3 regions of the Actinoplanes sp. NPDC049548 genome follow, and region 2 is predicted to be linked to each of the others. Evidence: riboswitches for the same ligand, from Rfam matches in the RefSeq annotation. Region 2 holds a riboswitch; each other region holds the start of a gene.

Region 1 (9,876 bases), on a different contig from region 2:
TCCTTCCACAGTGTCCTCATGGCGCTGACCTCCGCGGTGAAGCTGCCGCTGCTGTTCCTCGTGACGCTGGCGATCTGCCTTCCCACGCTCTACCTGTTCAACCTCGTCTTCGGGGCGCGGCTGTCCGTACGCCAGTCCCTTGCCCTGGTCATGGTGGCGCTGACGGTGACCGCCATGCTCGCGGTGGCGTTCGCGCCGATCGCGCTGTTCTTCCTGATCACGGCACCTGACTACGGCTTCTTCAAGCTGCTCAACGTCGCGATCCTGGCGCTGTCGGCGCTGGTCGGGCTCCGCTTCCTCACCGGCGGCATGCGGGTGCTCAACGAGCACGGCCTGCTGGCGCCCGAGAAGAAGGAGACGCCGGCCGAGGCGCCGGTCAGCCCCGCGGTCACGGCCCCGGCTCCCGAGCCCGTCGCAGTGGGCGCCGCCCCGAACGGAAGCCCCGCGCCCGCTCCCGTGCAGGTGCCGCCGGGTTACATGCTCACGCCCGTCGGCGCTCCTCGCCCCGCGCCCCGGCCGGCCCTGCAGAGGCAGCCGGCGCCGCCGAGCATGGCCCTGCTCTACGTGTGGATCCTGCTGTTCGGCTTCGTCGGTACGCAGCTCGCCTGGACCCTGCGGCCGTTCTTCGGTAGCCCCGGCATGAAGTTCAGCCTGTACCGCGACATCGACGGCAACTTCTACGCGGAGATCTTCCGGACCCTGTCGCATCTCTTCTGATCGACTCGTCGGGCTCCGACGGCTGCCACGGAGGCGGTACACAGCGTAGGCTGCTCGGCGGTGGAGGAAACCGTCGACCGCGAAGTGCTGCGTCCGGCTCCGGGCAGGGAGCCGTCGGACGCCGTTGCCTCGCACCAAAATCCCGGTGGGAGCGCGCTGCTCGACCAGGTCTTCGGCCACGACGACATCACCCTGCTGCGCCACGAGGTGCTCCAGCGGCTCGAGCCGGGCCTGCTCGGCGACCGCCTGGACGGCTTCGTCCTCGCCATCAACGAGGTGATCACCAACGTCGTGCTGCACGCGGGCGGGAGCGGGCGGCTCGTGCTGTCCCGCACCGCCACCGCGGTGTGGTGCACCGTCACGGACTCGGGCCCCGGCATCCCCGAGGAGCACCGGCACCCCCCGGAGGCGCCGGGGGCGTTCGAGGACGGCGGCCGGGGCATCTGGCTGGCGTACCAGCTGTGCGACGAAGTCACGATGGCGACCGGCCCAATTGGGACAACTATCGGACTGCGCATCGACCTGCCCGCCCGGCTATCGACGTCTGACCTGCTCAACGGGGCCTCGGCCGGCGGCTGAACACGGCATGAAACGCCGTGGAAATGTCGACATCCGTATTCAAGCGTGTTCGCCATCTGAGGCGACTACATTAGGCCGGTGCTCGGACTACCTCCTCACGTGACGGCATGCCTTTTCGATCTCGACGGTGTGCTCACCCAGACCGCCCTGGTCCACAACGCGGCATGGAAACAGACCTTCGACGCGTTTTTGCAGGCATGGTCCGCGCAGAACGGACAGCCGTTCGTGCCGTTCGACTCCGGCGCCGATTACCATCGATACGTCGACGGTAGGCAGCGCGCCGACGGGGTACGCACCTTCCTGGCCTCGCGCGGCATCACCCTGCCGGAAGGCACACCGGACGACGGTCCCGACGAAGAGACCGTCAACGGCGTCGGCAACCGCAAGAACCTGCTGGTCCTGCAGAAGATCCAGGAAGGGGCCGTACAGGTCTATCCCGGATCCGTCGACTACCTGCACGCCGCCGTGGACGCCGGCCTGCGCCGCGCGGTCGTGTCCGCGAGCGCCAACTGCAAGGACGTGCTGGAGGCCGCAAAGATCGCGGACCTCCTCGAAGCGCGCGTGGACGGTGTGGTCGCACGTGCAGAACACCTGCCCGGGAAGCCGGCGCCGGACACGTTCTTGCACGGCGCGAAGCTCCTCGGCGTACCGCCGGAGAACTGTGCCGTCTTCGAGGACGCCCTTGCGGGTGTCGAGGCGGGCAGGGCCGGCGGCTTCGGCATCGTGATCGGCGTGGACCGGGTCGGTCAGGCCGACGCGCTGCGCGAGCACGGCGCCGACATCGTGGTGCAGGATCTCGCCGAGCTCCTGACCCGATAGCACCCCCATACGACTTCTTCTCTTCTCAGTTGCGAGAGGCACCACCGTGATCCGTGAACGGGCCTACCCCGTCGACCCCTGGCACATCCGGGAGACCCGGCTGGACCTGGATCTCCTGGCCCAGTCAGAGTCGGTCTTCGCCCTGGCCAACGGCCACATCGGCATCCGCGGGAACCTGGACGAGGGCGAGCCGCACGGCCTGCCCGGCACCTACCTCAACTCGTTCTACGAGCTGCGGCCGCTGCCGTACGCCGAGGCCGGTTACGGCTTCCCCGAGTCGGGTCAGACGATGGTCAACGTGACCAACGCCAAACTCATGCGGCTGCTCGTCGACGACGAGCCGTTCGACGTGCGCTACGGCGACCTGCGCTCCCACGAGCGCACCCTGGACCTGCGCGCCGGCACCCTCGAGCGCATCGTGGAGTGGGTCTCGCCCTCCGGGCAGGCGATCCGGGTCCGCACCGTGCGCATGGTGTCCTTCACCCAGCGCTCGGTCGTGGCCTTCCTCTACGAGGTCGAGCCGATCGACTCCACCGCGCGGCTGATCCTGCAGTCCGAGCTCGTGGCCAACGAGCAGCTGCCGCCGACCAGCAAGGACCCGCGCGTCGCGGCGGTGCTCGACCACCCGCTGCAGGCCGAGGAGATGCTGGAGCAGCGCACCGGCGGGCTGCTCGTGCACCGCACCAAGGCCAGCGACCTGCGCATGGCGGCGGCCATGGAGCACCTCGTCGAGGCGCCCGGCAAGCACGCCGTCACCACCGAGGGGCACCCGGACTGGCTGCGTACCACCGTCGCCTGCAAGCTCGAGCCGGGGCAGAAGCTGCGGGTCGTGAAGCTGGCCGCGTACGGCTGGTCCAGCAACCGCTCGCTGCCCGCCGTGCGCGACCAGGTCGGCGCCGCCCTGGCCAGCGCCCGGCTGGACGGCTGGGAGGGCCTGATGGAGGCCCAGCGCGAGTACCTCGACGAGTTCTGGGACCACTCCGACGTACGCGTCGAGGGCGACCCCGAGGTGCAGCAGGCGGTCCGCTTCGGCCTGTTCCACACGCTGCAGGCCGGTGCCCGGGCCGAGAAGCGCCCGATCGGCTCCAAGGGCCTCTCCGGGCCCGGCTACGACGGCCACACTTTCTGGGACGCCGAGACGTTCGTGCTGCCGGCGCTGACCTACACCCAGCCCTCGGCCGCGGCCGACGTGCTGCGCTGGCGCCACTCCACGCTGGACCTCGCCAAGGAGCGCGCGCAGACCCTGGGCCTGCAAGGCGCGGCCTTCCCGTGGCGCACCATCCGCGGGCAGGAGTGCTCGGCGTACTGGCCGGCCGGCACCGCGGGCTTCCACATCGGCGCCGACATCGCCGACGCGGTCCGCCGCTACGTCTCGGCCACCGCCGACTACGACTTCGAGCGCGAGGTCGGCCTGGAGCTGCTGGTGGAGACCGCCCGGCTGTGGCGTTCCCTGGGCCACCACGACCGGCACGGCCGCTTCCACATCGACGGTGTGACCGGCCCGGACGAGTACACGGCGGTCGTGGACGACAACGTCTACACCAACCTGATGGCCCAGCAGAACCTCTTCGCGGCGGCGGACGCGGCCAAGCGCCACCCCGACCTGGCCCGCAAGCTCGGCGTCGACGACGAGGAGTCCGCCTCGTGGCGCGACGCCGCGGCCGCGGTGCATATCCCCTACGACCGCGAGCTGGGCGTCCACCAGCAGTCGGAGGGCTTCACCCGCCTGCAGGAGTGGGACTTCGAGAACACGCCGCCGGAGGCGTACCCGCTGCTGCTCAACTACCCGTACTTCGACCTCTACCGCAAGCAGGTCGTCAAGCAGGCCGACCTGGTCATGGCCATGTACGTGCGCGGCGACGCCTTCACTCCGGAGGAGAAGGCCCGCAACTTCGCGTACTACGACGCCCGCACGGTGCGCGACTCGTCGCTGTCGGCGTGCATCCAGGCGGTCATCGCGGCGGAGGTCGGCTTCGTCGAGCTCGCCCACGACTACCTCGGCGAAGCCGCCCTGATGGACCTGCACGACCTGCACCAGAACGCCCGCGACGGCGTCCACGTGGCGTCGCTGGCGGGCTCCTGGATCGCGCTCGTCGCCGGCCTGGGCGGCATGCGCGACTACAACGGCCAGCTGTCCTTCGCCCCGCGCCTGCCGAGCCGGATCAGCAACCTGGAGTTCTCGCTGCTGTGGCGGGGGCTGCGGCTGCGGGTCGAGGTCGCGCCGGAGGAGGTCACCTACTCGCTGCGCAACGGCGGCGGGTCGGCGCGCCTCGAGCTGCTGCACCACGGCAAGGAGGTGACGGTGACGCAGGTGAAGCCGGTCGTGCTGCCGATCCCGCCGGCGCCGCCGACCGGTCCGGCACCGTCGCAGCCGGCCGGGCGTGCTCCGGTCCGGCGGGCTTCGGGGCTGTAGGTCAAGGTCAAGAGCTTCATGTCGTAGCTCGGTGGGGGTGCAGACCGCAACTCCCGTCGAGGCCGGGCCCGGAGATCCCATCGCCTAGCGGCTCAGGGACGGATCTCCGGGCCCTTCATTCTGCGTAAATGGGAAAACCCCAAGCACGTAGAAGCCCCCGCCAGAAGAGGACGGGGGCTTCGTCGCGTGGGGCGCGGCTAGAGCATGGAGATGTGGACGTGGTCCGTGTGGTTGGACGGTCCGTGGTACTTCTTCCAGCCCGTCGCCGGGAACCAGATCATCCGGTTCCAGATGACGTACAGGATGCCGAGCCGGTCGGCGTTGCGGACGGCGAACGCCATCAGGTTGTTGCCGTACTCGCGGGTGTCCTGGTTGTGCCAGGGGGAGAAGCCGCTCTTCTGCAGGGACCAGTCGCAGGCTCGGCCCTTCGGATGCTCGAACGGCCCGCCGTCGCGGTGACAACCGACGAAGCGGTTGAAGCCCGCCTTCCTCACCTCTTTGTACATGTGCAGGGTGCGCGAGGTGATGCAGCCGCCCGTCGTCGGGTCGTCGACGTTGCAGGGCAGGGGGCCGAACTCGCCGTCGGCGTTGCGCGGTGCGGGCGCCGCCACGCGGGACTTGGCCAGCACGAAGCCGCCCGTCACCGTATCGCCGCCGACCAGCGCGAGAGCCTTCTCGGCCGACTCCTTCTGCTTCTTCATCGACTCGAGGTTCTGCTTCTGCGCCTTGACCTCCTGGTCCAGGCGCGTCTTCGCGGTGGCGACCTCGTTGATGGCCCCGTCCAGCTCGCGCAGCTTGCCGTCGTTGAGGGCGTTGATCTCCTCGAGCGAGACGGCTTTCTCGATGAAGGCGTCGGGCGAGCGCACGTTGAGCAGGAAGCCCATGGTGCTGAGACCGCCCGTGCGGTACTGCTGCGCCGCGACCGCGCCGACCTGGGGCAGGAGCGCGTCGCGCTTGGCCTCCGCGTTCTTGACCTGCAGGGCGAGCGCGAGCTGACTCTTGGTCGACTTCGCGACCGCCGACTTCGCGGCCAGGAAACGCCGGCCCGTGTTGTCGAGCAGGTCGTTGAGCATGGGGTTGTCGTCGCCGTCGTCGGCGGTCGACGAGTTTCCTCCGCCCGGCGCCGCACTCGCGGGCGCGCCGGGGGCAGCGATCATGGTGACCGCGGCTAGCGAAGCCAGGGCGAGGACCAGCCACCGGCGGGGTCTTGCCGTCATCCAGTTTCCTTCCGTGTTGCCGCCGACCGGGTTAGCTGACGGGTTCGGGACGGAAGCGATCCCTACCGCTGGTTCAGCGGATTCACCCCATTACCAGGTGGTTCCCCGATTCGCCTCACGGCGATTGAGCGGTGGTCCGCCGGCACCTTGGGGGCGGTGCCTTCCTGGCGTGACCGGCCGAAAGTTTACCCGACTCCGGGCCGGTCACCAGCGGTCGCGGCGTCGGCAAAACTGTTACGACGCAACGACTTTGCGTCACCACTCGATGGAATGACCCTGGTCATATTCCGTCGCGCGAAATCTGACGGCCCGTGGTCGATTGATTGCGAAGAGTGCGAGACCTGTCGATTCAAGAAAACCATGGGTATCGTTCGTCACGGTTCCATCACGGAACCGCCGCCTAATCGCCGAAAGGCGAGCCGGGGACCCATCCGGTAATGGGGTGAATCCGCAGCTCCCTGCGGTAGGGATCACTTCCGTCCCGAACCCGTCAGCTAACCCGACCGGCGGCCGACGGAAGGAACGCACGTGAGGCTCGACCCTGTCCGCCGGCGATTAGCGACCCTGCTCGCGGTCCTCGTCGCCACCTCGGGGCTGGCACTCGTCGCCCCGGCAGCGGCCACCGCCGCGCCCCGCCCGCTCGCCGCGCCGGGAGGCTCCGGCGACGACGGGGAGGGCGGCTCCAAGTCCCTCGTCGAACAGCTCGAGGCGGCGTCGAAGGGCTTCGTCGAGGCCAAGGAGGCGCTCGACCGCTCGAAGAAGCGCCAGCAGGAGCTGGTCGCCAAGCTCAAGGAGATCGACGCCGACCTCGGCCCGAAGCAGGGTGCGCTCGACGAGATCGTGCAGCGGACGTACCGCACCGGCCGGCTCGGCCCGATGAGCGCACTGCTCACCGCCGACTCCACCGGCACCCTGCTGGACCGGGCGCAGACGCTGCAGACCGTCGCGATGAAGCAGGACCGCGCGATCCGCGACCTCAAGGACGCCCGCAGCAAGCAGGAGCAGGCGAAGCTCGCGATCGACGCGGCGATCCGCGACCAGCAGAAGCAGCTCACCATCATGGCCAAGCGCAAGACGCAGGCCGAGAGCGCGCTCAAGGCGCACAACGCGGCCGCGGCCGACGATGGCAGCCCCAGCACCGACAGCTCACCCAGCAGCGGGTCCAGCGGCGGCAGCAGCGCCCTCGCGGCACCCGCGCCGCGCAACTCCGACGGGTCGCTGCCGGGCGAGTCGTGCAGCGTCAACGACCCGACGACCAGTGGCTGCATCACGCCGCGGACCCTGCACGCCATGAAGGAGGCCAAGGCGGACGGCTTCACCCGCTTCGTGGCCTGCTTCCGGCACCAGAACAGCGGTGAGCATCCCAAGGGCCGGGCCTGCGACTTCGCGGCCGACCGCAACGGCTTCGGCGGCGTGGCGACGGGCAGCAGCCGCACGTACGGCAACCGGCTGGCGAACTACTTCATCCGCAACTCGAGCCGGCTCGGCGTGCTCTACGTCATCTGGTTCGAGCGGATCTGGCTGCCGTCCAGCGGCTGGAAGGCGTACACCCGGGGCCAGGGTGACCCGTCCAGCGACCACACCAACCACGTGCATCTGTCGATGAGATGACCCGGGGCGGGGCGTACGTCACTTCTTGACGTACGCCTCGTACTCCTTCAGCACCTCTTCGGTGGGGCCGTCGCCGCGGATCAGGCCGGACTCGAGCCAGATGCAGCGCTCACAGGTGTCCCGGATCGACTGCTCGCTGTGGCTGACCAGGAACACCGTGCCGGCCTCGGCGCGCAGATCCCGGACCCGCTGCTCGCTGCGCTTGCGGAACTTGGCGTCACCGGTCGCCAGGGCCTCGTCGATCAGCAGCACGTCGTGCTTCTTGGCCGCCGCGATCGAGAACCGCAGCCGGGCGGCCATGCCCGACGAGTACGTCCGCATCGGCAGCGAGCTGAAGTCGCCGCGCTCGTTGATGCCGGAGAAGTCGATGATGTCCTTGACCTGGGACTTCACCTCGGCGGGCGACATGCCCATGGCGAGGCAGCCGAGCACCACGTTGCGCTCGCCGGGCAGGTCGTTCATCAGCGCCGCGTTGACGCCGAGCAGCGACGGCTGGCCGGCCGCGTAGATGGCGCCCTTCTCGACGGGCAGCAGGCCCGCGATGGCGCGCAGCAGGGTCGACTTGCCGGAGCCGTTCGTGCCGATCAGGCCGATCGCCTCGCCCTTGTACGCGACGAAGCTCACGCCCTTGATCGCGTGTACCTCCCGCAGCGTGGCGGGCTTGGCGCCGGTGATGATCCGCTTGAAGCTGGCGAGCGGGCTGCCCGTACCGGCGGCGCCGGCCTGGTGGACCCGGTAGACGACGTGGGCGTCGTCCACGATCACGGTGGGTTCGCGCTGGTCAGCCACGGCCGTAGCCCTTCTCTCCGCGCCAGAAGTACACGTAGCCGCCGATGCCCACCACCAGGGTCCAGCCGATGGCCTCCAGCCACAGGACCAGCGGCGGAGCGGCGAGCTTCACGTCCTCCATCAGGGCGTGGCGCATCAGCTCGATGAACACGAGCAGCGGGTTCGCCTCGACCACCGCGAGCTTCCAGCCGCCGAGCGCCTCCTCGAACTTGTGGACGGGGTAGAGCACGGCGGACCCGTACAGCCAGATCCGCATGATGAACGGCACCAGCTGCTTGAAGTCGGCGACCTTGGAGCCCAGCCGGGCCGCGGCCATGGCGAGGCCCGCGTTGAACACCGACTGGAGCACGAAGATCGGCACGGCGAGCAGCCACTCCAGGGTGATCGGCTCCATGATGCCGACGATGATCATGAGGACGGCGATCGAGGCGAGCATGTTGCGGACCTCGACCATGGCGATCGCCAGCGGAAGGCTGGCTCGTGGGAAATGCAGGGCCCGGATGAGTCCCAGGTTTCCGCTGATCGCCTGGATTCCCGCCTGCACCACCGACTGGGTGAACTGGAAGATGAAGACGCCGGTGCACAGGTAGGCGATGAAGTTGTCGACGTCCCGCGACTGTTTGAGGACGAGCCCGAAGATCAAGTAGTAGACGGCCGCGTTGATCAGCGGTGTCAGCACCTGCCAGAGCATGCCGAGCCGGGTCTTGCCCAGCGACGAGGTGACCTTGGCGTTCGCGTACGAGGCGATGAAGTGCCGGTACGCCCACAGCTGGCGCGTGTACGCGGGCAGGCTCGGCAGTTTGCCGGCCGCGCCGAGGCCGTGCCGGCGGGCCAGCTCTCTCAGAGGGATGCCGGTGTCGGAATCGGCGACCGCCGTCTGGGACATGGGGTGGCGCTCCGATCTGGTCGGTCCGTCAGGGGTCGTGGACCTGGATGACTTGCGCGGGAACACACTAAACAGTCTGACGCGATGAAACGCCATCGTATCGACGTTGGCTCGAACTTATCCGACGCAACGTCGAAACGCAACCGTTGCGTCCTGGCGTATAGTGACCTGGTGGCGACAGCGAAACGTGCACCCGCCGGGGCGGCGGTGCTCCGCGGTGACATCACCGCGGCCATCCGGAACGCGGTGATGAACGAGCTGGCCGAGGTCGGCTACGGCAGGCTCTCCATCGAGGCGGTGGCGCGCCGGGCCGGGGTGGGCAAGACCGCTGTCTACCGCCGGTGGAGCAACAAGCTGGAGATGGTACTCGAGATCGTCTCCGGAGTGGCGGAGCGCAGCGTGCCGATGCCCGACACCGGCAGCTTCGCCACCGACCTGCAGCTGCTGATGTTCATCGTCAGCAAGGCCCTGCAGCACCGCATCGCCTCGCAGATCATCCCGGACCTGATGGCCGAGGCGGCGCGGACACCCAAGATCGCCGAGACGCTGCAGCGCGCCCTGCGTACCCATCAGCTCGCGGTCGGCGAGAAGATCGTCGGCCAGGCGGTCGAGCGGGGTGAGCTGCCGCCGGGCACCGACCCGGACATCGCCGTCGACCTCATGCTCGGCCCGCTGTACTGGCGGCTCGCGGTCTCGCGGACCCCGATCGACGACGACTACCTGGAGAAGCTCGTGGCAGCCGTCACGGCTGCACTGCGAGGCAGCCCGCCGGCGTCATGATGGCCGCCGTGATCTGCTCCGGTGCCATCGGCCGGGCGAAGTGGAAGCCCTGCGCCCGGACGTAA
Region 2 (9,876 bases):
GATGACGCATGCGGCTGACACTGCTGATCATCCCGAGCGGCCGGAGAAGCCCGCACAAGACGAGGGGCTGGGGCACGGCCACGTACCTCAGAACGGCAGAGCGGAAAGCGCCAGCACGAATGATCACGGGCCCGAGGCGGTGGCCGCGGAGCAGGCGGCCGGCCCGTCATGTCCCACCGGGAGCGACAGCCGCGGATTCCGCCGGGCGTCCCCCACGACCACAGAGCGGGCGCGGTCGAAGCCTGCCCACCGCTTCCCTGCGTCCGAACATCGCAGGGTGATACAACCCTCGACCATTGCCGAAACGCACCAGCAAGGTGGTCGCCGATCACCCTGGAAAGCCGGACGAGGCCCTCCACGAAAACTGTTACTTGTGGCGCACTGATCTCGGCAGTTCGCGCGTGCCGGCTGCGTCCCCGACATAAAGAGAAAAGACCGTGCTCGTTCCGCTGCCACCGGTCGTCGCCCGATCCTGCGGAACGGTGGTGGCGTGCGGATGGAACGGCGCGCAGCATCTCTGCGCCTCAAGCGGCGGGCCGAAACTGCAGGCATCGTTCTTCCGCGGATGCCCCGCACATGTTGCGGCACACCTTCGTGACCACCACCGCAGCTCGCACTGTGTCACCACGAGGAATGCGCGGGGCCGGACGCTGCGTCACAGCTTTTCACCGACGGCCGAAGACTCCGGCGGCAGTGCGGAAGATCGAAGCGGTGGCCGCGCACCAGACGCGGGCCGATCGGCTTGTCGTGCCGCACCGGCGAGGTAGCCGCCGTCGACCACGGCGGAAAGGGAACGAGGCCCAGGGCGACGCCGGCATGTGCACCTCAATCGCGGCCGCTCTGACTTTCGACGCCAGACGGACTCTCAGATCGGCAGTGCGCCGCTCGTCGCCGCGGGATCTGCCCGGTCACCGACCATGGGCGTAGGCCGACCCGCACCTTGGGCAGAACACCGAGCCGAACTGAGTGGAACGCAAGCTAGGAGGCCGCCGGCTCGCGCAGCCGCTCTCGGACCGCGTCGATCTCGTGCTGGGTGACGCCGATCGTCCGGAGGTACGCCTCGACGCCGCCGTACCGTTCGTCGGCGTACGCCAGCGTGTTGAGCATCGCGACGGCGGGAGTGTCCTCGGTCAGCGCGTAGTCCTCGGCGATCACCTCCGGTGCGACACCGGCGACGGCGAGCGCGAGCCCGACCAGGGCCCCGGTGCGGTCCCGGCCGGCGTTGCAGTGTACGACGACACCGCCGGGCGGCGCGTCGGCGATCGCCCGGAAGGCGCTGGCCACGCGCTGCTGGTTGTGGTCGAGCAGCGGGCCGTACGAGTCCTCGGTGAACTCGTAGCTGATCGGGTCCATCAGCAGCGGCACGTGGACGTAGCCCGGGTCGCCGGCGAACGGGCTGGGGTGTTCGGCGAGCTCGCGCGGCCACCGCAGGTCGAGCACCCGGGCGATCCCGGCCGCCCGGATGCGCTCGACCGTCCCGGGGCTGAGCCGGGCGTGATGGTCCGATCGCAGCAGGGCGCCCGCGCGGATGCGCGAACCGTCCATCGTGGGCAGTCCGCCCAGGTCGCGGGCGTTGCGGCAGCCGGGCCAGTCGAGGATCACGGTGCTCAGCCCAGCACGGCCGCGCCGGGTCGTCAGTTCGGGTCACTCCCGGCGCGGCGTACTTGCTAACGAAAACCGTTGTCAACAAGATGGACGCGTCGCCGGTCGTCCGGCCGGTGACACCCTGTCCGGAAGGAACCGCATGTCCCTGAACGTCTCCCCCGACCTGCTCGCCGTGGCCGAACGTGGCGAGGTCTCCGACGCCGAGTTCGTCGACTGTGTCCGCACCTCGCTGCCGTACGCCTGGGAGGTCGTCAGCTCGGTGATGGCGAACCTGGACCGCGACGGCGGCGAGTTCGCCGACCACGAGGTGCCGCCGCCGTCGGAGACCGAGCGCGGCCAGCTCCTGCGCGCCCTGGCCAGCGACGCCATCCGCGGTGGCCTCGAGCGGCACTTCGGCGCCAAGCTCGCGTTCCAGAACTGCCACCGGGTGGCGGCGTTCCGCTTCGGGGCCGTCGGCGGCGACCGCTACCAGGCGTTCGTGTCGCCCCGGGGGCAGCTGCTGAACCAGTCGCCGGAGCTGCGCAACTGCTGAGCCGCTCCCCTGCCCGGCACCGTCATGCGCGGTGCCGGGCGTGGCTCACCGTCGCTCCCGCTCCACCGCGCGAAGCCCGCCCAGCACCGGCGCCGCCACCAGGGCAGGGATCAAGATCAACCCCAGACCCGTCATCGCGTACGCGCACAGCAGCGCCACCATCGCGACCACGGTGACCGCCCGGCCGACGGTGACCCGGCGCAGCGGCCCGGGCACCAGGCGCAGGCAGCGCCACGGGAGCCGGCCGGCCGGGACGAGCACCCGCAGCGCGAAGCCGGCCACCACGGCGGCGAACAGGGCCGCGAGGAGCCGGCTCGCCCCGGCGGCGGGCGCCCACCACCGTGCCGCGAACGCCACGACCGCCACCAGCGCCACCGCTGCGGGAAGCCAGCGGCGCAGCGCGCTGAGCAGGCTGCGCACCGGCCAGGTCATCGAGATGACGTCCGGGCGGGCCGGATCGTCGCGGGCCACCTCCCGCAGCGCCCGCAGCGAACGGCCGACCCGCAGACGCTCGGCGTCGAGCATCGCCAGCAGCCAGCGGCCGTACGCGCTCTCCGGGTCGATGGCGAGCGCCTCCCGCGCGGCTCGTTCCGCTTCCTGGCGCCGGCCGGCACGGCGTTCCACGTCGGCGACCGTGAGCAGGGCCGCCACCGACTGGGGTGCCAGCGACAGGCCGTGCCGGGCCGCCGCGCGGGCCTCGTCGTGCCGTCCGGCGCCGGCCAGCGCGCGGGCCAGCACGAGGTGGCCGGCGGGCTCCTGCGGCGCGAGCCGAGCCGCCTCCCGCGCGGCGGCGATGGCGTCCGCGTCCCGGACCAGCGCCATCAGGGACTCGGCGCGCTCGGCGTGGGCGTCGGCGAGCGCCGGGCCGGCCGCGATCGCCGCGTCGCAGGCCCGCAGGGCACCCGGATAGTCACAGCGCCGGCGCAACACGTAGCCGAGGAGGGTGAGCAGGTCCGCGTCGCCCGGCTCCTCGGCCAGCGCGGCCCGCAGCTCCGCTTCCGCGTCGGCGTCGCGGCCCGCCTCGGCGAGGTGCCGGGCCCGGCGGTAGGGGTCGTCCTCCCCGGTCACAGGAGCTTGCGCTGCTTCAGGTACGCCGCCAGGTCGTCGTACTCGCCGGCCTGGTTGCCGAACAGCGCGACGTTGCGGGCGGTCGCGAACCAGGCGCCGGTCGACGGGCGGCACTCGCGCACCGCCCGGGCCAGGTCGTCCTGCGTGATCATGCGCGCCTCGCCGGTGGCCAGCGAGTCGCGCATCGCGTACTCGGCAGCGGTCTCGCACACGTGGGCCAGGTCGGCGCCCGAGTAGCCGTCGGTGGCCGCGGCCAGCGTGCGCAGGTCGACGCCGGCGACGGGGCGCTCCCGCAGGTGGTACTCGAGGACGGCGGCGCGGGCCGGCTCGTCCGGGGGCAGGACCAGCACCGTGCGGTCGAGACGGCCCGGGCGGCGCAGAGCGGCGTCGACGTCCCACGGCGCGTTCGTGGCGGCCAGGACGAACACGCCGTCGTTGCCGCCGTCGATGCCGTCGAGCTCGGTCAGGAGCTGGTTGACCAGGGTCCGCATCGCCGAGGAGGACAGCTGGCTGCGCTTGTGCCCGAGCGCGTCGATCTCGTCGAGGAACAGCACGCACGGCGCGTGCGCGCGGGCGGCCGAGAACAGGTCGTGCAGGTTTCGCTCGGAGCTGCCGACCCACATCGCCAGCACGTCGACGATCGACAGGGACAGGAAGGCGGCACCCATCTCCCCCGCCACGGCCCGGGCGAGGAAGGTCTTGCCGCAGCCCGGCGGGCCCTACAGCAGCAGGCCGCCGCGCAGGCTCTTGCCGTAGAGGCCGCGCAGCCGGGGGTTGCGCAGCGGGCCGAGGAACGACAGTTCGAGGCGTTCCTTGACCTGCTGCATGCCGCCGACGTCGGCCAGGGTGACGGCCGGGCGCTCGGCGTCACCGCCCACCGGCCGGGTGGCATCACCGGCCGTCACGAACCGCGGCGGCACGACGCCGCGGAACTCGCTCTCCAGCGCATCCCAGTCCACCCCTTCGGGCGCCGGGGGCACCTGTGCGACGGCTGCCGGACCCCGATCAGTCGCTGCGGGGCTTGGGCCGAGAGCGGCGGCCATCACGCGCCGGGCCGCCTCGTCACCGGGGTGGCGAGCCAGGATGTGGGCGGCGTGCCCGATCGCCTCGGCGGACCGGCCGGCCGCCACGAGCAGCTCCGCCAGGTGCTGCCGCAGCGGCAGGTCGTCGGGCCGGGCACCGACCGCGGCGGTGAGGCTCTCGATCAGGGCGTCGCTCATAACACGCGATTATGCCTCCGGCCGGGCGGCGCTCCCCGGCCCGGCACGGGCCGTCACTTTTCCTTTGGATCCCGGCGGAGCCGGTCGATGGTGGGGCATCGCGCGCCCGACGCGCGGCTCCGGCTCGACAGGCGAGGGCGACGTGAGGAACGGTTACCTGAAGGCGACGCGGTTCGTCCGCAACGGCGTGGAACCCCTGCTCGTGCTGGCCGCCGTCGCCGTGCTGCGCCGTTTCGGGCTGGGCGGGGACGTACCGTTGTGGGTCGTCGCCGTGCCGCTGACCGTGACCACCGTGTGGATGCAGCCGCAGGTCCAGCTCCGGGTCGCCGGCGGTCACACCGGCCGCCGGCTGTGGCTGCGCATCCCCGTGCACATCCTCACCACCACCGCGACGATGTACCTGATCGGGTGGGGCGCGCTGCTGGCCGTCGCGCACCTGCACATCCTCGCCGTGCACCTGCGCCAGTCCGGCTCGCGGGCCTGGAGGCCCGCCGCGGCGGCTAGCATCACCGGCATCGCCGCCGGGCAGCTCCTCGTCGGTCTCGGCGCCCTGCCCAGCTACCTCGGCGGCTACCCGTCGCACGGCCTGGCCCTGCTGGTCGCGCTGGGCGTCGCCACGACGGCGCGGACGCTGGGCGCGTTCGTGTCGGAGCGGGAGCAGGCCGAGGCGGCGACGCGGCTCAGCGAGGACCGCTTCCGGGCGCTGGTGCGCGACGGCTCCGAGGTCATCACGATGAGCAACGCGCAGGGCGACGCCACGTGGGTCAGCCCGGCCGCCCGGACGATGATGGGCTACCAGCCCGAGGAGCTGCGCGGGAAGGTGATGCGCGGGCTGTTCCACCCCGAGGACGAGACGGCGTCGCGGGAGCTCTTCACCCGGCTGCTGGCCTCGGACAGCACCGTCGAGCACTCGGCCGAGCTGCGGGTCCGGCACGCCGACGGGTCCTGGCACTGGCACGAGATCATCGCCCGCAACATGCTGGCCCACCCCGCGGTGCACGCGATCGTCAGCCACCAGCGCGACATCACCGAGCGCCGGGAGGCACAGGACCGGATCGCGTACGCGGCCTCGCACGACGGTCTCACCGGCCTGGCGAACGGCCCGACGCTGCACCGCGACCTGGAACGCGCCCTGGCCCAGGGCACCCGCTACCAGTACCCGGTGGCGATGCTCTACGTCGACCTGGACGGCTTCAGGACGGTCAACGACCTGTACGGCCACGAGGTCGGCGACCGGCTGCTGCAGACGGTCAGCCACGTGCTCAGGCGCATCACCCGCGACACCGACACGGCCGCCCGCATCGGCGGCGACGAGTTCGGCGTGCTGCTGACCCGCGTCCGCAACGCCGAGGAGGCCCTGCAGGTGGCCCGTCGCATCGTCGAGGGCGTGGCCGGCAACGCGGCGGTCGCCGGAGTGCGCATGAACGTCGGCTGCAGCGTGGGGATCGCGCTGGCGTACCCGGGCGGCTCGGACGCCGCGACGATCCTGCGCCACGCGACCACCGCCATGCAGCGCTCGAAGGACCGGGGCCGCAACGGCACCACCCTCTACGTGGAGGAAGAGGTCAGCGCGCCCTGGATGTGAGGCTCCCGTCCGACCTCCCCACCGCCGCCCACAACCGGACTGAAGGCTCAGCGCAGCAGGGGCCGCAGTTTCAGCGCCACGCCGAGGGCCCGCCCGGGAGCCGGGTCACCGTCCTCGGCGTCCCAGACCTCCGACAGCACGGCCTGCGCGAAGCCCCAGGCGACGACGCGGTCGAGCGGGAGGGCGAGGCTGTCGGCGAACTGCTCGACACGGGGCATCAGCAGCTCCAGGGTCGGCTCGTCGCCGTCCAGCGGGTTGTAGAGCACCGGGCCGAGCTCCGCCGCGGGGTCGCCGGCCACGCCGTGCGGGTCGATGACGAGCCACGGCTCGCGTCCGGCGGCGAGGACGTTCTCGTGGTGCAGGTCGCCGTGCAGCACCACACGCTCGGTGGCGGAGGAGCACAGGTCGGCGTACAGGGCCATCGCCTGCTCGACGAGGGACCGTGGGAAGGGATCGTCGCCGGGGTAGCGCCGCAGGTGGCCGGCGAAGTCGGCGGTACGCGCGGCGAGGTCGCCGACCGGCAGGTCCGCGGGTGCCGGGCGGTGCAGCCGGCGCATCAGGGCGATCAGTACGGCCGTGGCCTGCTCGTCGTCGCGGCGCACGAGGCTGCGCAGGGTGGTGCCGGGTTCGGCACGCTCCAGCAGCAGGGCGCCGCGCTCGTCGTCGCGGCCGAGCAGCCGGACGGCGCCGTCGCCGCCGAAGAACGTGAGGGCGGCGGCCTCGCGGCTCAGGTGCCCGGCCCCGGGGACGCCCAGCTTGAGCACCGCCGCGGTCCCGTCGGCCCGGCGTACCGGGGCGACCCAGTTGAAGCTCAGCGGGTACGGCTCGTCCACCGTCAGGTCCCACTCGTGGGCGACCGCCGCGATCAGGTCGGGGAGCTCGGCCAGCCAGGCCTGCCCAGCGGAGCCCCAGGTGCCGGTGACGTTACGGGTGAACGCTGACGGATGCACGAAGATCAGTATCCCGGAACGCGACAAGCCGCCACGCAGGCGTGGCGGCTTGTCGGCGTCGTGCCGGTGGTGAGGATCAGCCCGGCCGGCGGATCCCCGTGATGGCACCGCTGCGATCGATCGACGCCATGCGCACGTGGTCGCCCGTGTGGGGCGCGTGCACCATGGTGTTACCGCCCACGTAGATGCCCACGTGGTGCACCGGGCTGCCGTAGAAGACCAGGTCGCCCGGCTGGATGTCGCTGCGGCTGACCGCCCGGCCCGCATGGATCTGGTCGCCGGTGAAGTGCTCGAGGTGCACTCCCACGGAGGCCCACGCCACCTTCGTCAGGCCCGAGCAGTCGTAGCCGCCCGGCCCTTCCGCGCCGAAGATGTACGGCTTGCCGATCAGGTCGCACGCCTTCTGCGCCGCGCGCCCGCCCTTGTCGTTGGTGTAGGCCACAGGACAGGGGCCGGTGCGCAGCGGGCCGTCGTTCGCACCCGCGGCGCCGTACGCCCTGATCCGCATCTTCTGCAGATCATCGACCTTCTTCTGGATCTCCTTCTTCCGCGCGCCGAGATCCTTGTCGCGGATCGCCACGGCGTCGGTGAGGGTGACCAGGGCGGCCTTGTCCTTCGCGTACTTGTCGCGCAGCTCCGCAGCGCCCGCCACGGCCTGGCGCTGGTGCCGGGCGATCTGGTCGAGGAACGAGAGCTTCTCGGTCAGGCCGGTCGGCGAGCCACTCACGATCATGGCTTTCACCGCGCCGGGCGAGCCCTGCTTGTACGCGTCGGCGGCCATGCCACCCACATGGGACATGGCCAGGTCCACCTCCAGCTGGAGCGGCTCCAGCCGGGCGTTGATCTTCTTGAGCTGTGCACGGTTCTTGATCAGCTGGTTGTGCACGTCGTTGTACTGCTCGATCGTCGACTCGAGCTTGTTCCACTGCTCGTCGATCTGCTTCTCGATGCTCGACGGCGACGGCGTCGCGTGAGCCGCGGTGGGCACCAGCAGAACCCCGACCGCCGCAACCACACCGAGCAGACCGCGCAGAATCGCGGCGCGTCGCGCCCCAACCCGTTTCACGAAGGTGCAGCGTCCTTTCTTCCCTCGGCCGCCGACCGGGTTAGCTGTCGGGTTCGGACGGGAAGAGCGCCCGGCCGCGTCGATGCCGCGGCTTCACCCCAGGTCCTCGGGTCCCCGGTTCGTGATGCACGATTAGGCGGTGGCTCACCGGTTCGCCCGGTCTCGGGCGAGGGGGGACCGACGAGCCGGGCACCACCGTACTCCCGATCTCCGCCGAACTGAACACGGCGGTATCAGGACGACTCACCGCATAACGGTCGTCACTCCTTGTCATTAACGAAGATTTAAAGCGGCCATGCCAGGAGTGCCCGGCCCAGCCAGGGCACCACGACGATCACTGTGGGTAATACCAGCAGGCCGACCGCCATGAGTGCCGCCAGCACCGTCCACATCGACGACCGTGCGTCGGCTCCGGTGAGCCGCTCGAGCCGGCGGTGCCGCTCCATTTCGGCGTCACCGGCAGCCTCCGCGGGCAGGTCAGGGCTGACCGCGTCGCCGAGCACGGCGAGCGCCGTCCGCAACGGCTCGGCCCCGCAGCGGCGCCGGGCCGCATCGTCGGCGACCATCTCGAGCAGCAGATGCACCGCATCGAGCGGCGCCCGGCTGCGCAGCGGCCGCGGGACCGCCCGGTAGAAGGCGGTGAACGACTCCATCACCAGGTCGTGGCGGTGGCGCAGGTGCGCCTGCTCGTGCGCGATGACGGCGGCGACCTGCGCCCGGTCCAGCACCCGCAGCGCTCCCCCGCTGAGCACGACGCGTGGGCTGCGGCCCGGCAGGCAGTACGCGAACGGCAGCGGGCCGTCGAGCACCCGCAGCCCCGGCGGCACCTCGGCCGGCAGCTCGCCGTGGCGCTCCGCGGCGTCGAGCAGGTCCACGAGCATGCGGTGCCGGGAACGCCGGGTCCGCGAGCGGTAGGTCACCCCGACGAGCGAGACGAGCAGCCGGAAGATGATCACGGCCGCCACCACCAGCGCCGCGACCAGGGCCGCCGCACCGACCGGCCGGTCCGAGCCCCGGGCGGCTACCAGCTCCTGCGGGCCCGCCAGGACGACCCCCAGGGCGCAGAGGATGCCGGTCAGGGTCACGCTCTGCCAGAGCGCCACCGCGGCCGCCGGAGCCCGGCCGGGCCAGTCGGCGGCGGCCAGGACGCCCGGCACCACCAGCGACAGCGTCAGGCCGAGCGCGCCGAGCAGCAGGGCGGTCACGATCCGGCGGCCGGTTCCCTTCGGGCCGCCTCGATCGCGGCGGCCAGCACCGACGGGTCGATGCGGCCCACGAACTGGGCCAGCGCGGCGTCGCGCACGCCGTCCGGGGCGGCGCTGAGCGCGTCGAGCATCAGCGCCGCCGTCATCTCCTCGCGCGACTGCGACGGCGCGTACCGATAGGCCCGGTCAGCCTTCTGCTGGGTCACGACGCCCTTCTTGGCAAGCCGGTCCAGCACGGTCATCACCGTCGTGTACGCCAGGTCGCGCTCGCGGGCGAGCCGCTCGTGCACCTGCCGCACGGTCAACGGCTCCGCGGCGTCCCACAACTGCTGCATGACCTCGCGTTCGAGGTCCCCCAAGGCCATGTGACCCACTCTACTGCACGGCGTCGTACTACAGGACGTAGTATCTACTACGAGATGTCGTAGAGGGGATGCCGACGTGGACGTGCTCGACCTGACCCGGCTCCAGTTCGCAGTCGTGACGATCTACCACTACTTGTTCGTACCGCTGTCGATCAGCCTCGCGGGCACCGCCGCCGGCCTGCAGATCGCCTGGCTGCGTACGGGCAGGGAGAGCTACCGCGACCTGACGAAGTTCGTCGGCAAGCTGCTGATCGTCACCTTCGCGGTCGGCGTCGTCACC
Region 3 (9,876 bases), on a different contig from region 2:
GACGGAGATTGCTCGGTGGCCTGACGGCCGTCATGGCCGCGGTCGCCGCGATGACAACGTTGCCAGCCGCACCGGCCCAGGCCGCCGCCGGTTTCACGGTCAGCGGTTCCCGGATTTTCGACGCCAACGGCAACGCGTTCGTGATGCGTGGCGTCAACCATGCCCACACCTGGTATCCGGACAAGCTCGGCTCGCTCGCCGACATCAAGGCGCTGGGCGCGAACACCGTACGGGTGGTGCTGAGCAGCGGCGACCGCTGGACCCGCAACGACGCCGCCGACGTGACACGGGTGATCGACCACTGCAAGGTCAACCGGCTGATCTGCGTCCTGGAGGTTCACGACACCACCGGCTACGGCGAGGAGAGCGCGGCCACCACCCTCGCCCGCGCGGCCGACTACTGGATCAGCATCAAGGACGCCCTGGCCGGCCAGGAGCGCTACGTCATCCTCAACATCGGCAACGAGCCGTACGGCAACACCGGGACCGCCGGCTGGGTCACGGACACCAGGAACGCCATCACCCGCCTGCGTGCGGCCGGCTTCGAGCACTCGATCATGGTGGACGCCCCCAACTGGGGCCAGGACTGGTCTTTCACGATGCGCGACAACGCCGCCTCGCTCTTCGCCGCGGACCCGCGGCGCAACACCATCTTCTCGATCCACATGTACGGCGTCTGGGACACGGCCGCCGAGATCACCGACTACCTGGGCCGGTTCCGGGCGGCCGGCCTGCCCATCGTCGTCGGCGAGTTCGGGCACGCCCACTCCGACGGCGACCCCGACGAGGACACCATCCTGGCCACCGCCGAGGCGCAGGGCATCGGCTACCTCGGCTGGTCCTGGAGCGGCAACGGCGGCGGCGTCGAGTACCTCGACCTCGTCACGGACTTCGACGCGACCCGGCTGACCACCTGGGGCGAGCGCCTCTTCAACGGCCCGAACGGCATCAAGGCCACCTCCCGCGAGGCAACCGTCTACGGAGTCGGCCCCACGCCATCGCCAGGCAAGACGTGCACCGCGACATACGCGGTCACCGGCCAGTGGAGCGGCGGCTTCCAGGGGGCCGTCACGGTCAAGGCCGGAACCGCCCCGATCAGCTCCTGGACCGTGACCTGGGCGTGGCCGAACGGCCAGCGCTTCACCACCTCGTGGAACGCCGCCGTGACGAGTTCCGGCGACACGGTCACCGCCCGCTCGCTGTCGTACAACGGCTCGCTGCCGGCGGGTGGCAGCACCAGCTGGGGCTTCACCGCCAGCTGGTCAGGCACCAACGCCGCACCGACGGCGAGCTGCACGGCGGCTTAGCGCCCAGGCGCAGCGCGACGCCAACCGCGGCGGCGGCCGCCGGCAGCGTCGCGGGAGGGAGCGGTCGATCGCCGCGGGGAGGCCGGTGAGGTCCGGGAACGGCCTCCCCGCGGTCGAACAACCCTTCAGTGCTCCGCCGGGCCGGAAAGGTTGCCCGCGTTCCCCGGATTTCTTCAGCCGAGCGGCGCGGGCGACTCCGCGCCGGGCACGAGCAGCCGGGGCCGGCCCGTCCCGTCCGCCGGAACGGCCCACACGGCCGGCGTGCCGTCGCTGGTGCGCAGCGTGTAGGCGAGCGTCGCGCCGTCGAGCCATGCGGCCTGGTCATCGACGCTGGCGGTCTCGGCCGTGGCAACGGTACGCATCGTCGCCAGGTCCAGCACCGACAGCCGCCAGCCGCGGGCCGGGTCGCCGCCGACCGCCTGCTTGAACGCGACGCGGGTGCCGTCCGGCGACAGCGACGGGCACTCGACGTTGCCCCGCAGGACCGTCACCGTACGCGCGGCGAAGTCGCCCCGCACCAGGTAGCGCCCGCCGCGGCTGGCCATCGTGGCGTAGAAGCGGTTGTCGTCGGCCGCGAACGTCACGCCCCAGAAATTGAGGTCGGCGCTGCGGTACGGCCTGCCCTCCCGGATCACGGCGAACTGTTCCAGGGTGCCGACCGAGATCCCGGTACGGGTGTCCAGCACCCCGGTACGCGTCGAGAACCCGCCGCCGGCGTACGAGTCGCCGCCGACGAAGGTGGTCCACGCAACCATCCGCCCGCTCGCCGACACCCGTGCCCGGTTAGGCAGGCCGGGGATCTCCAGCGTCCGTCGCGGCCGGTAGGCGCCGTCGAGCACCACCACCTCGTACGCCCAGGGGTTGCGCTGTCGCAGGCACACGCCGGTCCCCGCGGCGGCGTACGCGCGCACGCATTCGACGGCTGCGACCGTACCCGTGTCGTCGCCCGCCGGGACCACCGCCAGATGCCGGTCGATGACGACGAGCAGCCGGCGTCCCGGATCGAGGGAGCCGGTGGGCGCGGAAGCGGCGACCGTGGACCGGCGGCCCGCGAGCATGACGTACGTGACGGAGATGCCGCCGAGGACCACCAAAGCCGTGACCAGGGCGGCGATGCGTGCTCGCAGGCTCATGCGGTCCTGCCCCTCAGCAGCAGCACCCCGCCGCAGAGGGCGGCGGCGACCGCCACGGCGGCGACCCGGATGGCGGTCGCGGGCCCCCATGCCTGCCAGGCCAGGCCGAAGAGCACGGACGACACCAGGTAGGCCAGCGCCTGCCCGGTCTGGATGAGCGCGATGCCGGTCGTGCGCCAGTCCGGCGGCAGCACCGGCCCGGCGAGGGCGATGAGCACCCCGTCGGTCGCCGCGTAGAAGGCGCCGTAGCAGACGAGCGCCGCGACGATCAGCGGCAGGCCGCCGGAGGGGCCGCCGACCAGCAGGTACGTCGCCGCGAGGGCGACGTGGCCACCGACCACCACCGGCAGGCGCCCGATGCGGTCGGCGAGCGCACCGAGCGGCGCCGCCAGCAGCAGGTAGGCGAGGCTCGTCCCGACGGCCAGCAGCGGGAACCAGAGCGGGCTGAGGTCCTCGCGGCGTTGCAGCAGCAGGTACACGAAGCCGTCGCCGACGGTGACAAGGCCGAGCAGGCACGCCGCCGCGACGAGCCGGCGGACCCGGCCGTCGCGCAGCAGGTCCCGGGCCCCTCGCAGGGCCGCCGGCGCCCGGACCGGGCGGTCGCGGACGAACAGGACCAGCACGACCACGCCCATCGCGGCGATGCAGAAGCTGGTGACGAAGACCGAGTCGTACGACGACGCCGTGGCCCCGAGCACCGCCAGCGCGACCAGCGGCCCGAGGAACGCGCCGGCGCTGTCCATCGCGCGGTGCACGCCGAACGCCCGGCCGAGGGCCTCGGGCGGCACGGAGGCGGTGATCAGCGCGTCGCGCGGGGCGGTACGGACGCCCTTGCCCAGCCGGTCCACCGCGATCACCGAGCCGACGGCGGCCACGGACGCCCCGGCCGCGAGCATGCCGAGCTTGGCCACGGCGCTGAGGGCGTACCCGAATCCGGCGACCGTCCTGGGCCGGCCCACCCGGTCCGCGAGGTAGCCGCCGGCCAGGCGCAGGACGGCGGTGGCGCCGGTGTACAGGCCGTCGACGACGCCGTAGCCGAGCGGGCTCACCTGCAGGCCGAGGACCAGGTAGAGGGGCAGGACGGCGGTGACCATCTCGGCGGACACGTCGGTGACCAGGCTGACCGTGCCCAGCGCGAGGACGTTGCCGGAGACGAGCGCGAAGCCGCGGCGGCCGACCGCGGGGTGGCTGACGGTGGAGAGGTACACGTCCGCCATCGTCGCGTTTGCATCGACAACGATGAGTGTTCAGTAAACGTCCAGACAGTGAACAGCCGACCGCCCCCCGTGCTGCCTAGCGTCACCGCCATGGGTACTCGCAAGCTCGGGCCGGCGTTCAGCGCCGCCCTGCTGGTCGCCGGCGCCGCCGCGGCCGTCCTCACCCCCGCCGGCGCGGCCTCGGCCGCCGCCACCACCTTCACCCCCGTCGCCGACACGTACGTGCAGAGCGACACGGCCACCACGAACTACGGCACCTCGACGCAGGTCGTGGTCGACAACTCCCCCGTCCGACGGCTCTTCCTGCGGTTCTCGGTCAGCGGGCTGAGCGGCCCGGTCACCAGCGCCAAGCTGCGGCTGCGGACCATCGGCACGAACGACGGCAGCCCCCAGGGCGGCGCGTTCCGGGCCATGTCGAACACCACGTGGTCGGAGACGGGCACGACCTGGAACAACCAGCCCGCCACCGACGGCGCATCCGTCGGCTCGATCGGGGCGGTCACCGCCGACAACTGGTACGAGCTGGACGTCACCTCCGTGGTGACCGGCACCGGCACGTTCTCGTTCGGCGCCACCTCCACCGACTCCGACGGCGCCTACTACGACACCCGCGAGAGCGGCGCCGACGCCCCGCAGCTCGTCGTCACGTCCGGGACCACGCCCGCGGACGACCCGGTGCTCGTCGGCGCCGGCGACATCGCCAACTCCGGTTCCGGCGACACCCAGACCGCCGCGCTGCTCGACGGCATCGCCGGCACGGTCTTCACGATCGGCGACAACGTCTACGACAACGGCACCGCCGCCGAGTTCACCTCCTACTACGCGCCCACCTGGGGCCGGCACAAGGCACGGACCCGGCCCTCGCCGGGCAACCACGACTACAACACCTCCGGCGCCACCGGCTACTACGGCTACTTCGGCGCGGCCGCGGGTCCGTCGGGCCGCGGCTACTACTCGTACGACCTGGGCAGCTGGCACGTCGTGTCGCTGAACTCGAACATCTCCATGGTCGCCGGCTCGGCACAGGAGCAGTGGCTGCGCGCCGACCTGGCCGCGTCGACCAAGCCGTGCACGCTCGCGTACTGGCACCACCCGTTGTTCACCTCGAGCGCGAACCACGCGCCCTCCACCGCCACCCGGCCGCTGTACCAGGCGCTCTACGACTACAACGCCGACGTGGCGGTGTGGGGGCACAACCACGTCTACGAGCGCTTCGGGCCGATGAACCCCGCCGGCGCCCTGGACACCGCGCGGGGCCTGCGCCCGTTCGTGGCGGGCATGGGCGGGGCGAACCACTACACGTTCGGCACGATCCAACCGAACAGCGAGGCCCGCAACGCCGACACGTACGGCGTCCTGAAGCTCACCCTGCACGCGAACAGCTACGACTGGCAGTTCGTGCCGGTCGCGGGCAAGACCTACAGCGACAGCGGTACGGGCACCTGTCACTGATCCCGGCGTAGCCGGTAGTACACGAAGCCCTCACGGGTGACGCCGCCGTCGGGGACGAACCCGGCGGCGGCGCAGCACGCATGGCCGGGCTCGTTGTCGACCTCGACCCCGCAGAAGAACTCGTCCACATCCGACACCGCAGGGTGGACGGTCACCGCGCGCAGCAGCGCCCGGCCGCGGCCCTCGCGCCAGCGTCGCGGATCGACCACGAACGCGAGCCCCATGGACCGGCGTCCGCGGCCGTCGGCGTACACGTCACCGCCGATGAAGCCCACCTCGCCCGCCGCGTCGACGCCGAACCAGGCGTGACAGCGCAGCACCAGGTGGCCCCGGAACACCTCGCCGCCGCCGCGCTCCGCGATCGCGAGCATCCGCGGCAGCCAGTCCCGCCCGCCCAGGTAGCGCTGCACCTGGGGATGGTCGAACCAGGGTGCCGCCGAGTCCACCAGCGCCCCGGACGGCGGGACCAGCCTCATGCGCACATCATGCCGGGCCGCGCAAGACCCCCACGCCCCTCGGCTCCAGCCGCTCGGCGCTGCCGTGCAACGCCTCACCCGGCACGCCGGTCAGGTCCACCGGCTCGTCCGTGCGGTTCACGTAGAACCGGAAGTCCCCGCGTACGACCAGCTCCACCCGCCCGCGCAGGCCGGGCGGGAGCTCGCTCTCCACGCCGGCGCGGCGCAGCAGATCACCGAGCAGCGGCGCGAGGCCGTCGGGCCCGAGCCGGGTCGACACGTACGCGGCAGAGCCGGCGGTGTACGCCTTACGGGTGACAGCGGGGCTGCCGTCCGCGTACCGTGCGAGCACCTCGACGCCCGCGTCGGCGACCTCCATCATGTCCGTCCACAGTGTTCCTACGCTGCCGTTGTCGAGCACCACCTGGTCGCCATCGGGCAACGGGGCGAACTCCTCGATACGGATTCCGAGCAGGTCGCGGAGCGCGCCGGGATGGGCACCGGGCCACAGGTGGTCGTGCTCGTCGACGTTGCCCGAGAAGTACGTCGTCACCAGGTGACCGCCGCCCCGCACGTACGCTTCCAGCCGCCGGCGCAGCGCCTCGGGCACGACGTACAGGATGGGAGCGACGACGAGGTCGTAGCGGGAGAGGCCGGTCCGCACCGGCACCACGTCGGCGCGGACCCCGAGGTCGAGGAACGCCGAATACCAGTCGAGGGCCTCCTGCTGGTAGCGCAGCCGGTTCGTCGGGTGCGAGTCGAGCTCGGCGGCCCATGCCGAGTCCCAGTCGACCAGCACGGCGGCCCGGGCCGGCGTGCGCCCGGCGCCCGCGACCGGGGCCAGCCGCCGCAGCGTCTCTCCCAGCTCGGTGACCCGGCGGAACACCGCACTGTCCTCCCCCGCGTGCGGCACCATCGCCGAGTGGTACTTCTCGGCCCCGGCCCGCGACTGCCGCCACTGGAAGAAACACACGGCGTCCGCACCGTGCGCCACGTGGGTGAGAGAGTCGCGCTCCAACTCACCCGGCTTCTTCGGTACGTTGATCGGCTGCCAGTTCACCGCGCTGGTCGAATGCTCCATGAGGAACCACGGCCGGCCGCCGGCCACATTGCCGGTGAGGTTGGCCGAGAAGGACAGTTCGTCGAACGGCCGGGACGTGCGCTGCACGTAGTGGTCGTTGGCGACGAAGTCGACCTCGGCGGCCCAGTCGGCGTAGTCGAGCGGCCGCAGCCGGCCCATGATCATGAAGTTGGTGGTCACGGGCACGTCCGGGGTGAGCTCCCGCAGCACGTCACGCTCGGCGCACAGGTAGTCCTTGAGCGCGTCGGACGAGAAACGCGTGAAGTCCAGCTGCTGCGTGGGGTTCGGATGGGTGGCCGCGCGGCGCGGCGGCAGGATCTGCGACCAGTCGGAGTAGTGCTGCGACCAGAACGCCGTGCCCCACGCGGCATTCAGGGCGGCCAGCTCGCCGTACCGTCGCCGCAACCAGACGCGGAAGGCCGCGGCGGCGTCGTCGGAGTAGTCGTAGGCGTTGTGGCAGCCGAGCTCATTCGACACGTGCCAGGCGGCCAGCGCCGGATGGTCGCCGTAGCGGCCCGCCATCTGCCGGACGAGACGCAACGCGTGCTCGCGGAACGCCGGCGACGTGGGCCGCCAGTGCTGGCGGCTGCCCGGCCAGATGGTCCGGCCCTCATGATCGACCGGCAGGATCTCCGGATGCTTCGCCGTCAGCCACGGCGGCGGGGAGGCGGTCGCCGTGGCCAGGTCCACCGCGATGCCGCCGGCGTGCAGCAGGTCCATGACCTCGTCGAGCCAGCCGAAGTCGTACTCGCCCTCGGCGGGCTCGAGCCGGCCCCAGGAGAAGATGGCGAGCGACACGATCGTGACGCCGGCGGTCCGCATCGCGCGCACGTCGTCGTCCCAGACGTCACGCGGCCACTGCTCGGGGTTGTAGTCGGCGCCGTACTCGATGCGCGGCGTCCGGCCCGGCGCGGTACGCAGCCAGCGCGGTGAGGTTGTCATGCCAGTCGATGCTATCGGCGGGGGCCCGGCCGCCCCACGGGGGAAGGGCGACCGGGCCGGTCTCCGACAGGCCTCAGAGGGCCAGGCGCTGCCCCGGGAGGATCAGGTTCGGGTTGCCACCGATCTCGCCGCGGTTCAGCTGGTACAGGGCGCGCCACCCGCCCTTGACGTGGTGGCTGCTCGCGATCTTCGCGAGGGTGTCGCCCGAACGCACCGTGTAGGACTTGCCGGTCGCCCGCGCGGGAGTGCCCTTCGAGGACTTGACCGTGCTCTTGTGCGTCGTGGTCCTGCTGCTCTTGTGCTTGGTGCTCTTGTGCTTGGTGCTCTTGTGCTTGGTGCTCTTGTGCTTGGTGCTTTTGTGCTTCGAGGCACCGGAGGTGTTCTTGCCCTGATAGGACTTCGTCGAGCCGGCCTTCTTGCCGCACACCGGCCAGGCGCCGATGCCCTGGCCGTCCAGCACCTTCTCGGCGATACGGATCTGCTCCGAGCGGCTCGCCTTGTTCGCCGTGCTCGCGTACTTGCCGCCGCCGTACGCCTTCCAGGTGCTGCGGCTGAACTGCAGGCCGCCGTAGTAGCCGTTGCCGGTGTTGATGCTCCAGTTGCCGCCGGACTCGCACTGCGCGACGGCGTCCCAGTTCACACTGGACTTCGCCTGGGCCGCGGACCCCGGGCCCAGCAGGGCGACGGTGCCCGCCGCACCCGCGACCACCAGGCCGAGGGCACGCAGGGACTGCTTGCGGATCTGTGCCATGAAAGGAAACCTCCACGCCTGCGAGGTCAGCTGTCGGGTTCGGGCCGAGGAGCCCGGCCGCGCGTGGCGGCTTCACCCCGAGGCGCGACGAGCGCGCCGTGGAACCTGTGGGTCCCCCGCTCCATGCCTGTCGATTGAGGTCCCGGCCCGGTCGGCGGCAGGATTCGGCGTTACCGACCGCGGGGCCCGCGTCAGCGGACCGGCCGACGTTAACCACTCGGCAGGGGCCGACGACAAACTTCCGGGCCCGAAGGTGACGTTGTTTACACCTTGATGATCGAACTGATCGTGCATCAAAACGGGGCGAACCGGACCCGGCAGTCGTACCGTTGGATCATGGAGGATCCCGCTGTCGCCATCCGCGCCCGCCTCGACGAGATCGCCGGCCCGGACCCCGGAGCGCCGGAGAATGCCCTGCTCGCCCGGCTGCTGACCTCGTACACGACGAAGACGCCGGCGGCGCTGGACCGCTTCGCCGAGACCCTGCACGCCGGCGACCCGGCGGCCGTCCAGGATCTGGCACACTCGCTGAAGGGCTCGGCGGCCAACATCGGCGCGGACGCCCTCACGACGATCTTCGCCGACCTGGAGGACGCGGCCCGCGAAGGCGATCTGCCACCCGATCCGGCGGCGGCCCTGGACCGCATCCGGATCGCCTACGAGCGGGTGGCCCCGGTGTGCACGCGCATCGCGGCCGAGCTCCAGCCGCGTTCGTAGCGACCCACGGTCACTCGTCGCGCCGCATCACTCCGCGGCCGCGCTAGCAGAGCTCGCAGTGACGAACCGTTACTCGTCCCACCAACCGGACTTGTTCGCGGGGGCGCTGACTTGCTCGGTGAGCAGGCTCTGCACGATGCTCGCCAGGACGGCCGGCTGGGCGGGCTTCTCGAGGTAGGGCGCCTGAGGATCCACGAGGCCCTGCGTGAGTGCGACGTGGCGCGGGATCCCGCTGATGTAGATCACGTGCATGGCGGGGTAGACGCTGGTGATCGACCGGGCGAGATCGCCCCTGCTGTCGCCGGGCAGGGAGAGGTCGGCGATGAGCACGTCGATGCGTCCCTCCTGCTCCCGGCACACCTGCATCGCCGACTCCGAGTCCAGCGCGGTGAACACCCGGAAGCCACGGACGGCAAGCATGTGCGCGGTGGTCTCAAGGACGTCGGCGTCGTCGTCGACCATCAGGACTGCCGCGTGGCCCGTGAGATTCGTCATTCTGGCCTCCTCAAGCCCAGCGTAGGGGCCGGGCCATCGCCAAGAGCGAACTTCGCGATCCCTGCCCCCGGACGCGGCACGACCGGGCCCCGGCCGGCCGACGGACCGCACCGGCGAGTCAGGGTGCGGGCAGGGTCGGCAGCAGGGCCACGCGCAGCCCGAGCCGCAGCGCGGCGAGCGTCAGCATCCCCGAGTCGGTCAGCCTCTCCAGCTCCGCCGCCCGCGACGGCTCCCGCAGCCCCAGCGCATACCACCCGCCGTCGGTCGTGGGCCCGATCACCGCATCGAAGCTGCGCAACAGGTCATGGGCGTCGTCGAGCAGCCGC

What was found. Region 2 has a riboswitch for cyclic di-AMP ahead of AB0J80_RS24585 (C40 family peptidase). Riboswitches for the same ligand answer to the same signal wherever they lie in the genome.
Region 1: it holds a riboswitch for cyclic di-AMP, as region 2 does, so the genes downstream of both, AB0J80_RS10655 (hypothetical protein) here and AB0J80_RS24585 (C40 family peptidase) in region 2, are expected to answer to the same signal.
Region 3: it holds a riboswitch for cyclic di-AMP, as region 2 does, so the genes downstream of both, AB0J80_RS20540 (transglycosylase family protein) here and AB0J80_RS24585 (C40 family peptidase) in region 2, are expected to answer to the same signal.

What each region holds. Positions count from the first base shown of each region.
Region 1 is NZ_JBFAPM010000004.1:177,209-187,084, reverse strand. It holds gene AB0J80_RS10675 (hypothetical protein) at 1-717, shown strand, start outside; gene AB0J80_RS10670 (ATP-binding protein) at 778-1,296, shown strand; gene AB0J80_RS10665 (beta-phosphoglucomutase family hydrolase) at 1,375-2,115, shown strand; gene AB0J80_RS10660 (glycoside hydrolase family 65 protein) at 2,162-4,528, shown strand; gene AB0J80_RS10655 (hypothetical protein) at 4,726-5,745, opposite strand; cyclic di-AMP (ydaO/yuaA leader) riboswitch at 5,750-5,886, opposite strand; cyclic di-AMP (ydaO/yuaA leader) riboswitch at 6,133-6,270, shown strand; gene AB0J80_RS10650 (hypothetical protein) at 6,274-7,356, shown strand; gene AB0J80_RS10645 (ABC transporter ATP-binding protein) at 7,375-8,145, opposite strand; gene AB0J80_RS10640 (ABC transporter permease) at 8,138-9,031, opposite strand; gene AB0J80_RS10635 (TetR/AcrR family transcriptional regulator) at 9,203-9,811, shown strand; gene AB0J80_RS10630 (EAL domain-containing protein) at 9,774-9,876, opposite strand, start outside.
Region 2 is NZ_JBFAPM010000013.1:76,243-86,118, reverse strand. It holds gene AB0J80_RS24625 (tyrosine-protein phosphatase) at 979-1,602, opposite strand; gene AB0J80_RS24620 (SCO5389 family protein) at 1,745-2,137, shown strand; gene AB0J80_RS24615 (tetratricopeptide repeat protein) at 2,183-3,205, opposite strand; gene AB0J80_RS24610 (ATP-binding protein) at 3,202-3,555, opposite strand; partial or broken gene AB0J80_RS24605 (AAA family ATPase) at 3,562-3,912, opposite strand; gene AB0J80_RS24600 (tetratricopeptide repeat protein) at 3,925-4,425, opposite strand; gene AB0J80_RS24595 (sensor domain-containing diguanylate cyclase) at 4,568-6,010, shown strand; gene AB0J80_RS24590 (aminoglycoside phosphotransferase family protein) at 6,058-6,960, opposite strand; gene AB0J80_RS24585 (C40 family peptidase) at 7,037-8,026, opposite strand; cyclic di-AMP (ydaO/yuaA leader) riboswitch at 8,041-8,175, opposite strand; gene AB0J80_RS24580 (M56 family metallopeptidase) at 8,311-9,231, opposite strand; gene AB0J80_RS24575 (BlaI/MecI/CopY family transcriptional regulator) at 9,228-9,596, opposite strand; gene AB0J80_RS24570 (cytochrome ubiquinol oxidase subunit I) at 9,673-9,876, shown strand, end outside.
Region 3 is NZ_JBFAPM010000010.1:40,033-49,908, forward strand. It holds gene AB0J80_RS20510 (cellulase family glycosylhydrolase) at 33-1,307, shown strand; gene AB0J80_RS20515 (hypothetical protein) at 1,481-2,440, opposite strand; gene AB0J80_RS20520 (MFS transporter) at 2,437-3,648, opposite strand; gene AB0J80_RS20525 (DNRLRE domain-containing protein) at 3,748-5,109, shown strand; gene AB0J80_RS20530 (GNAT family protein) at 5,103-5,585, opposite strand; gene AB0J80_RS20535 (beta-galactosidase) at 5,593-7,587, opposite strand; gene AB0J80_RS20540 (transglycosylase family protein) at 7,661-8,338, opposite strand; cyclic di-AMP (ydaO/yuaA leader) riboswitch at 8,340-8,518, opposite strand; gene AB0J80_RS20545 (Hpt domain-containing protein) at 8,675-9,055, shown strand; gene AB0J80_RS20550 (response regulator) at 9,125-9,550, opposite strand; gene AB0J80_RS20555 (DUF2064 domain-containing protein) at 9,669-9,876, opposite strand, start outside.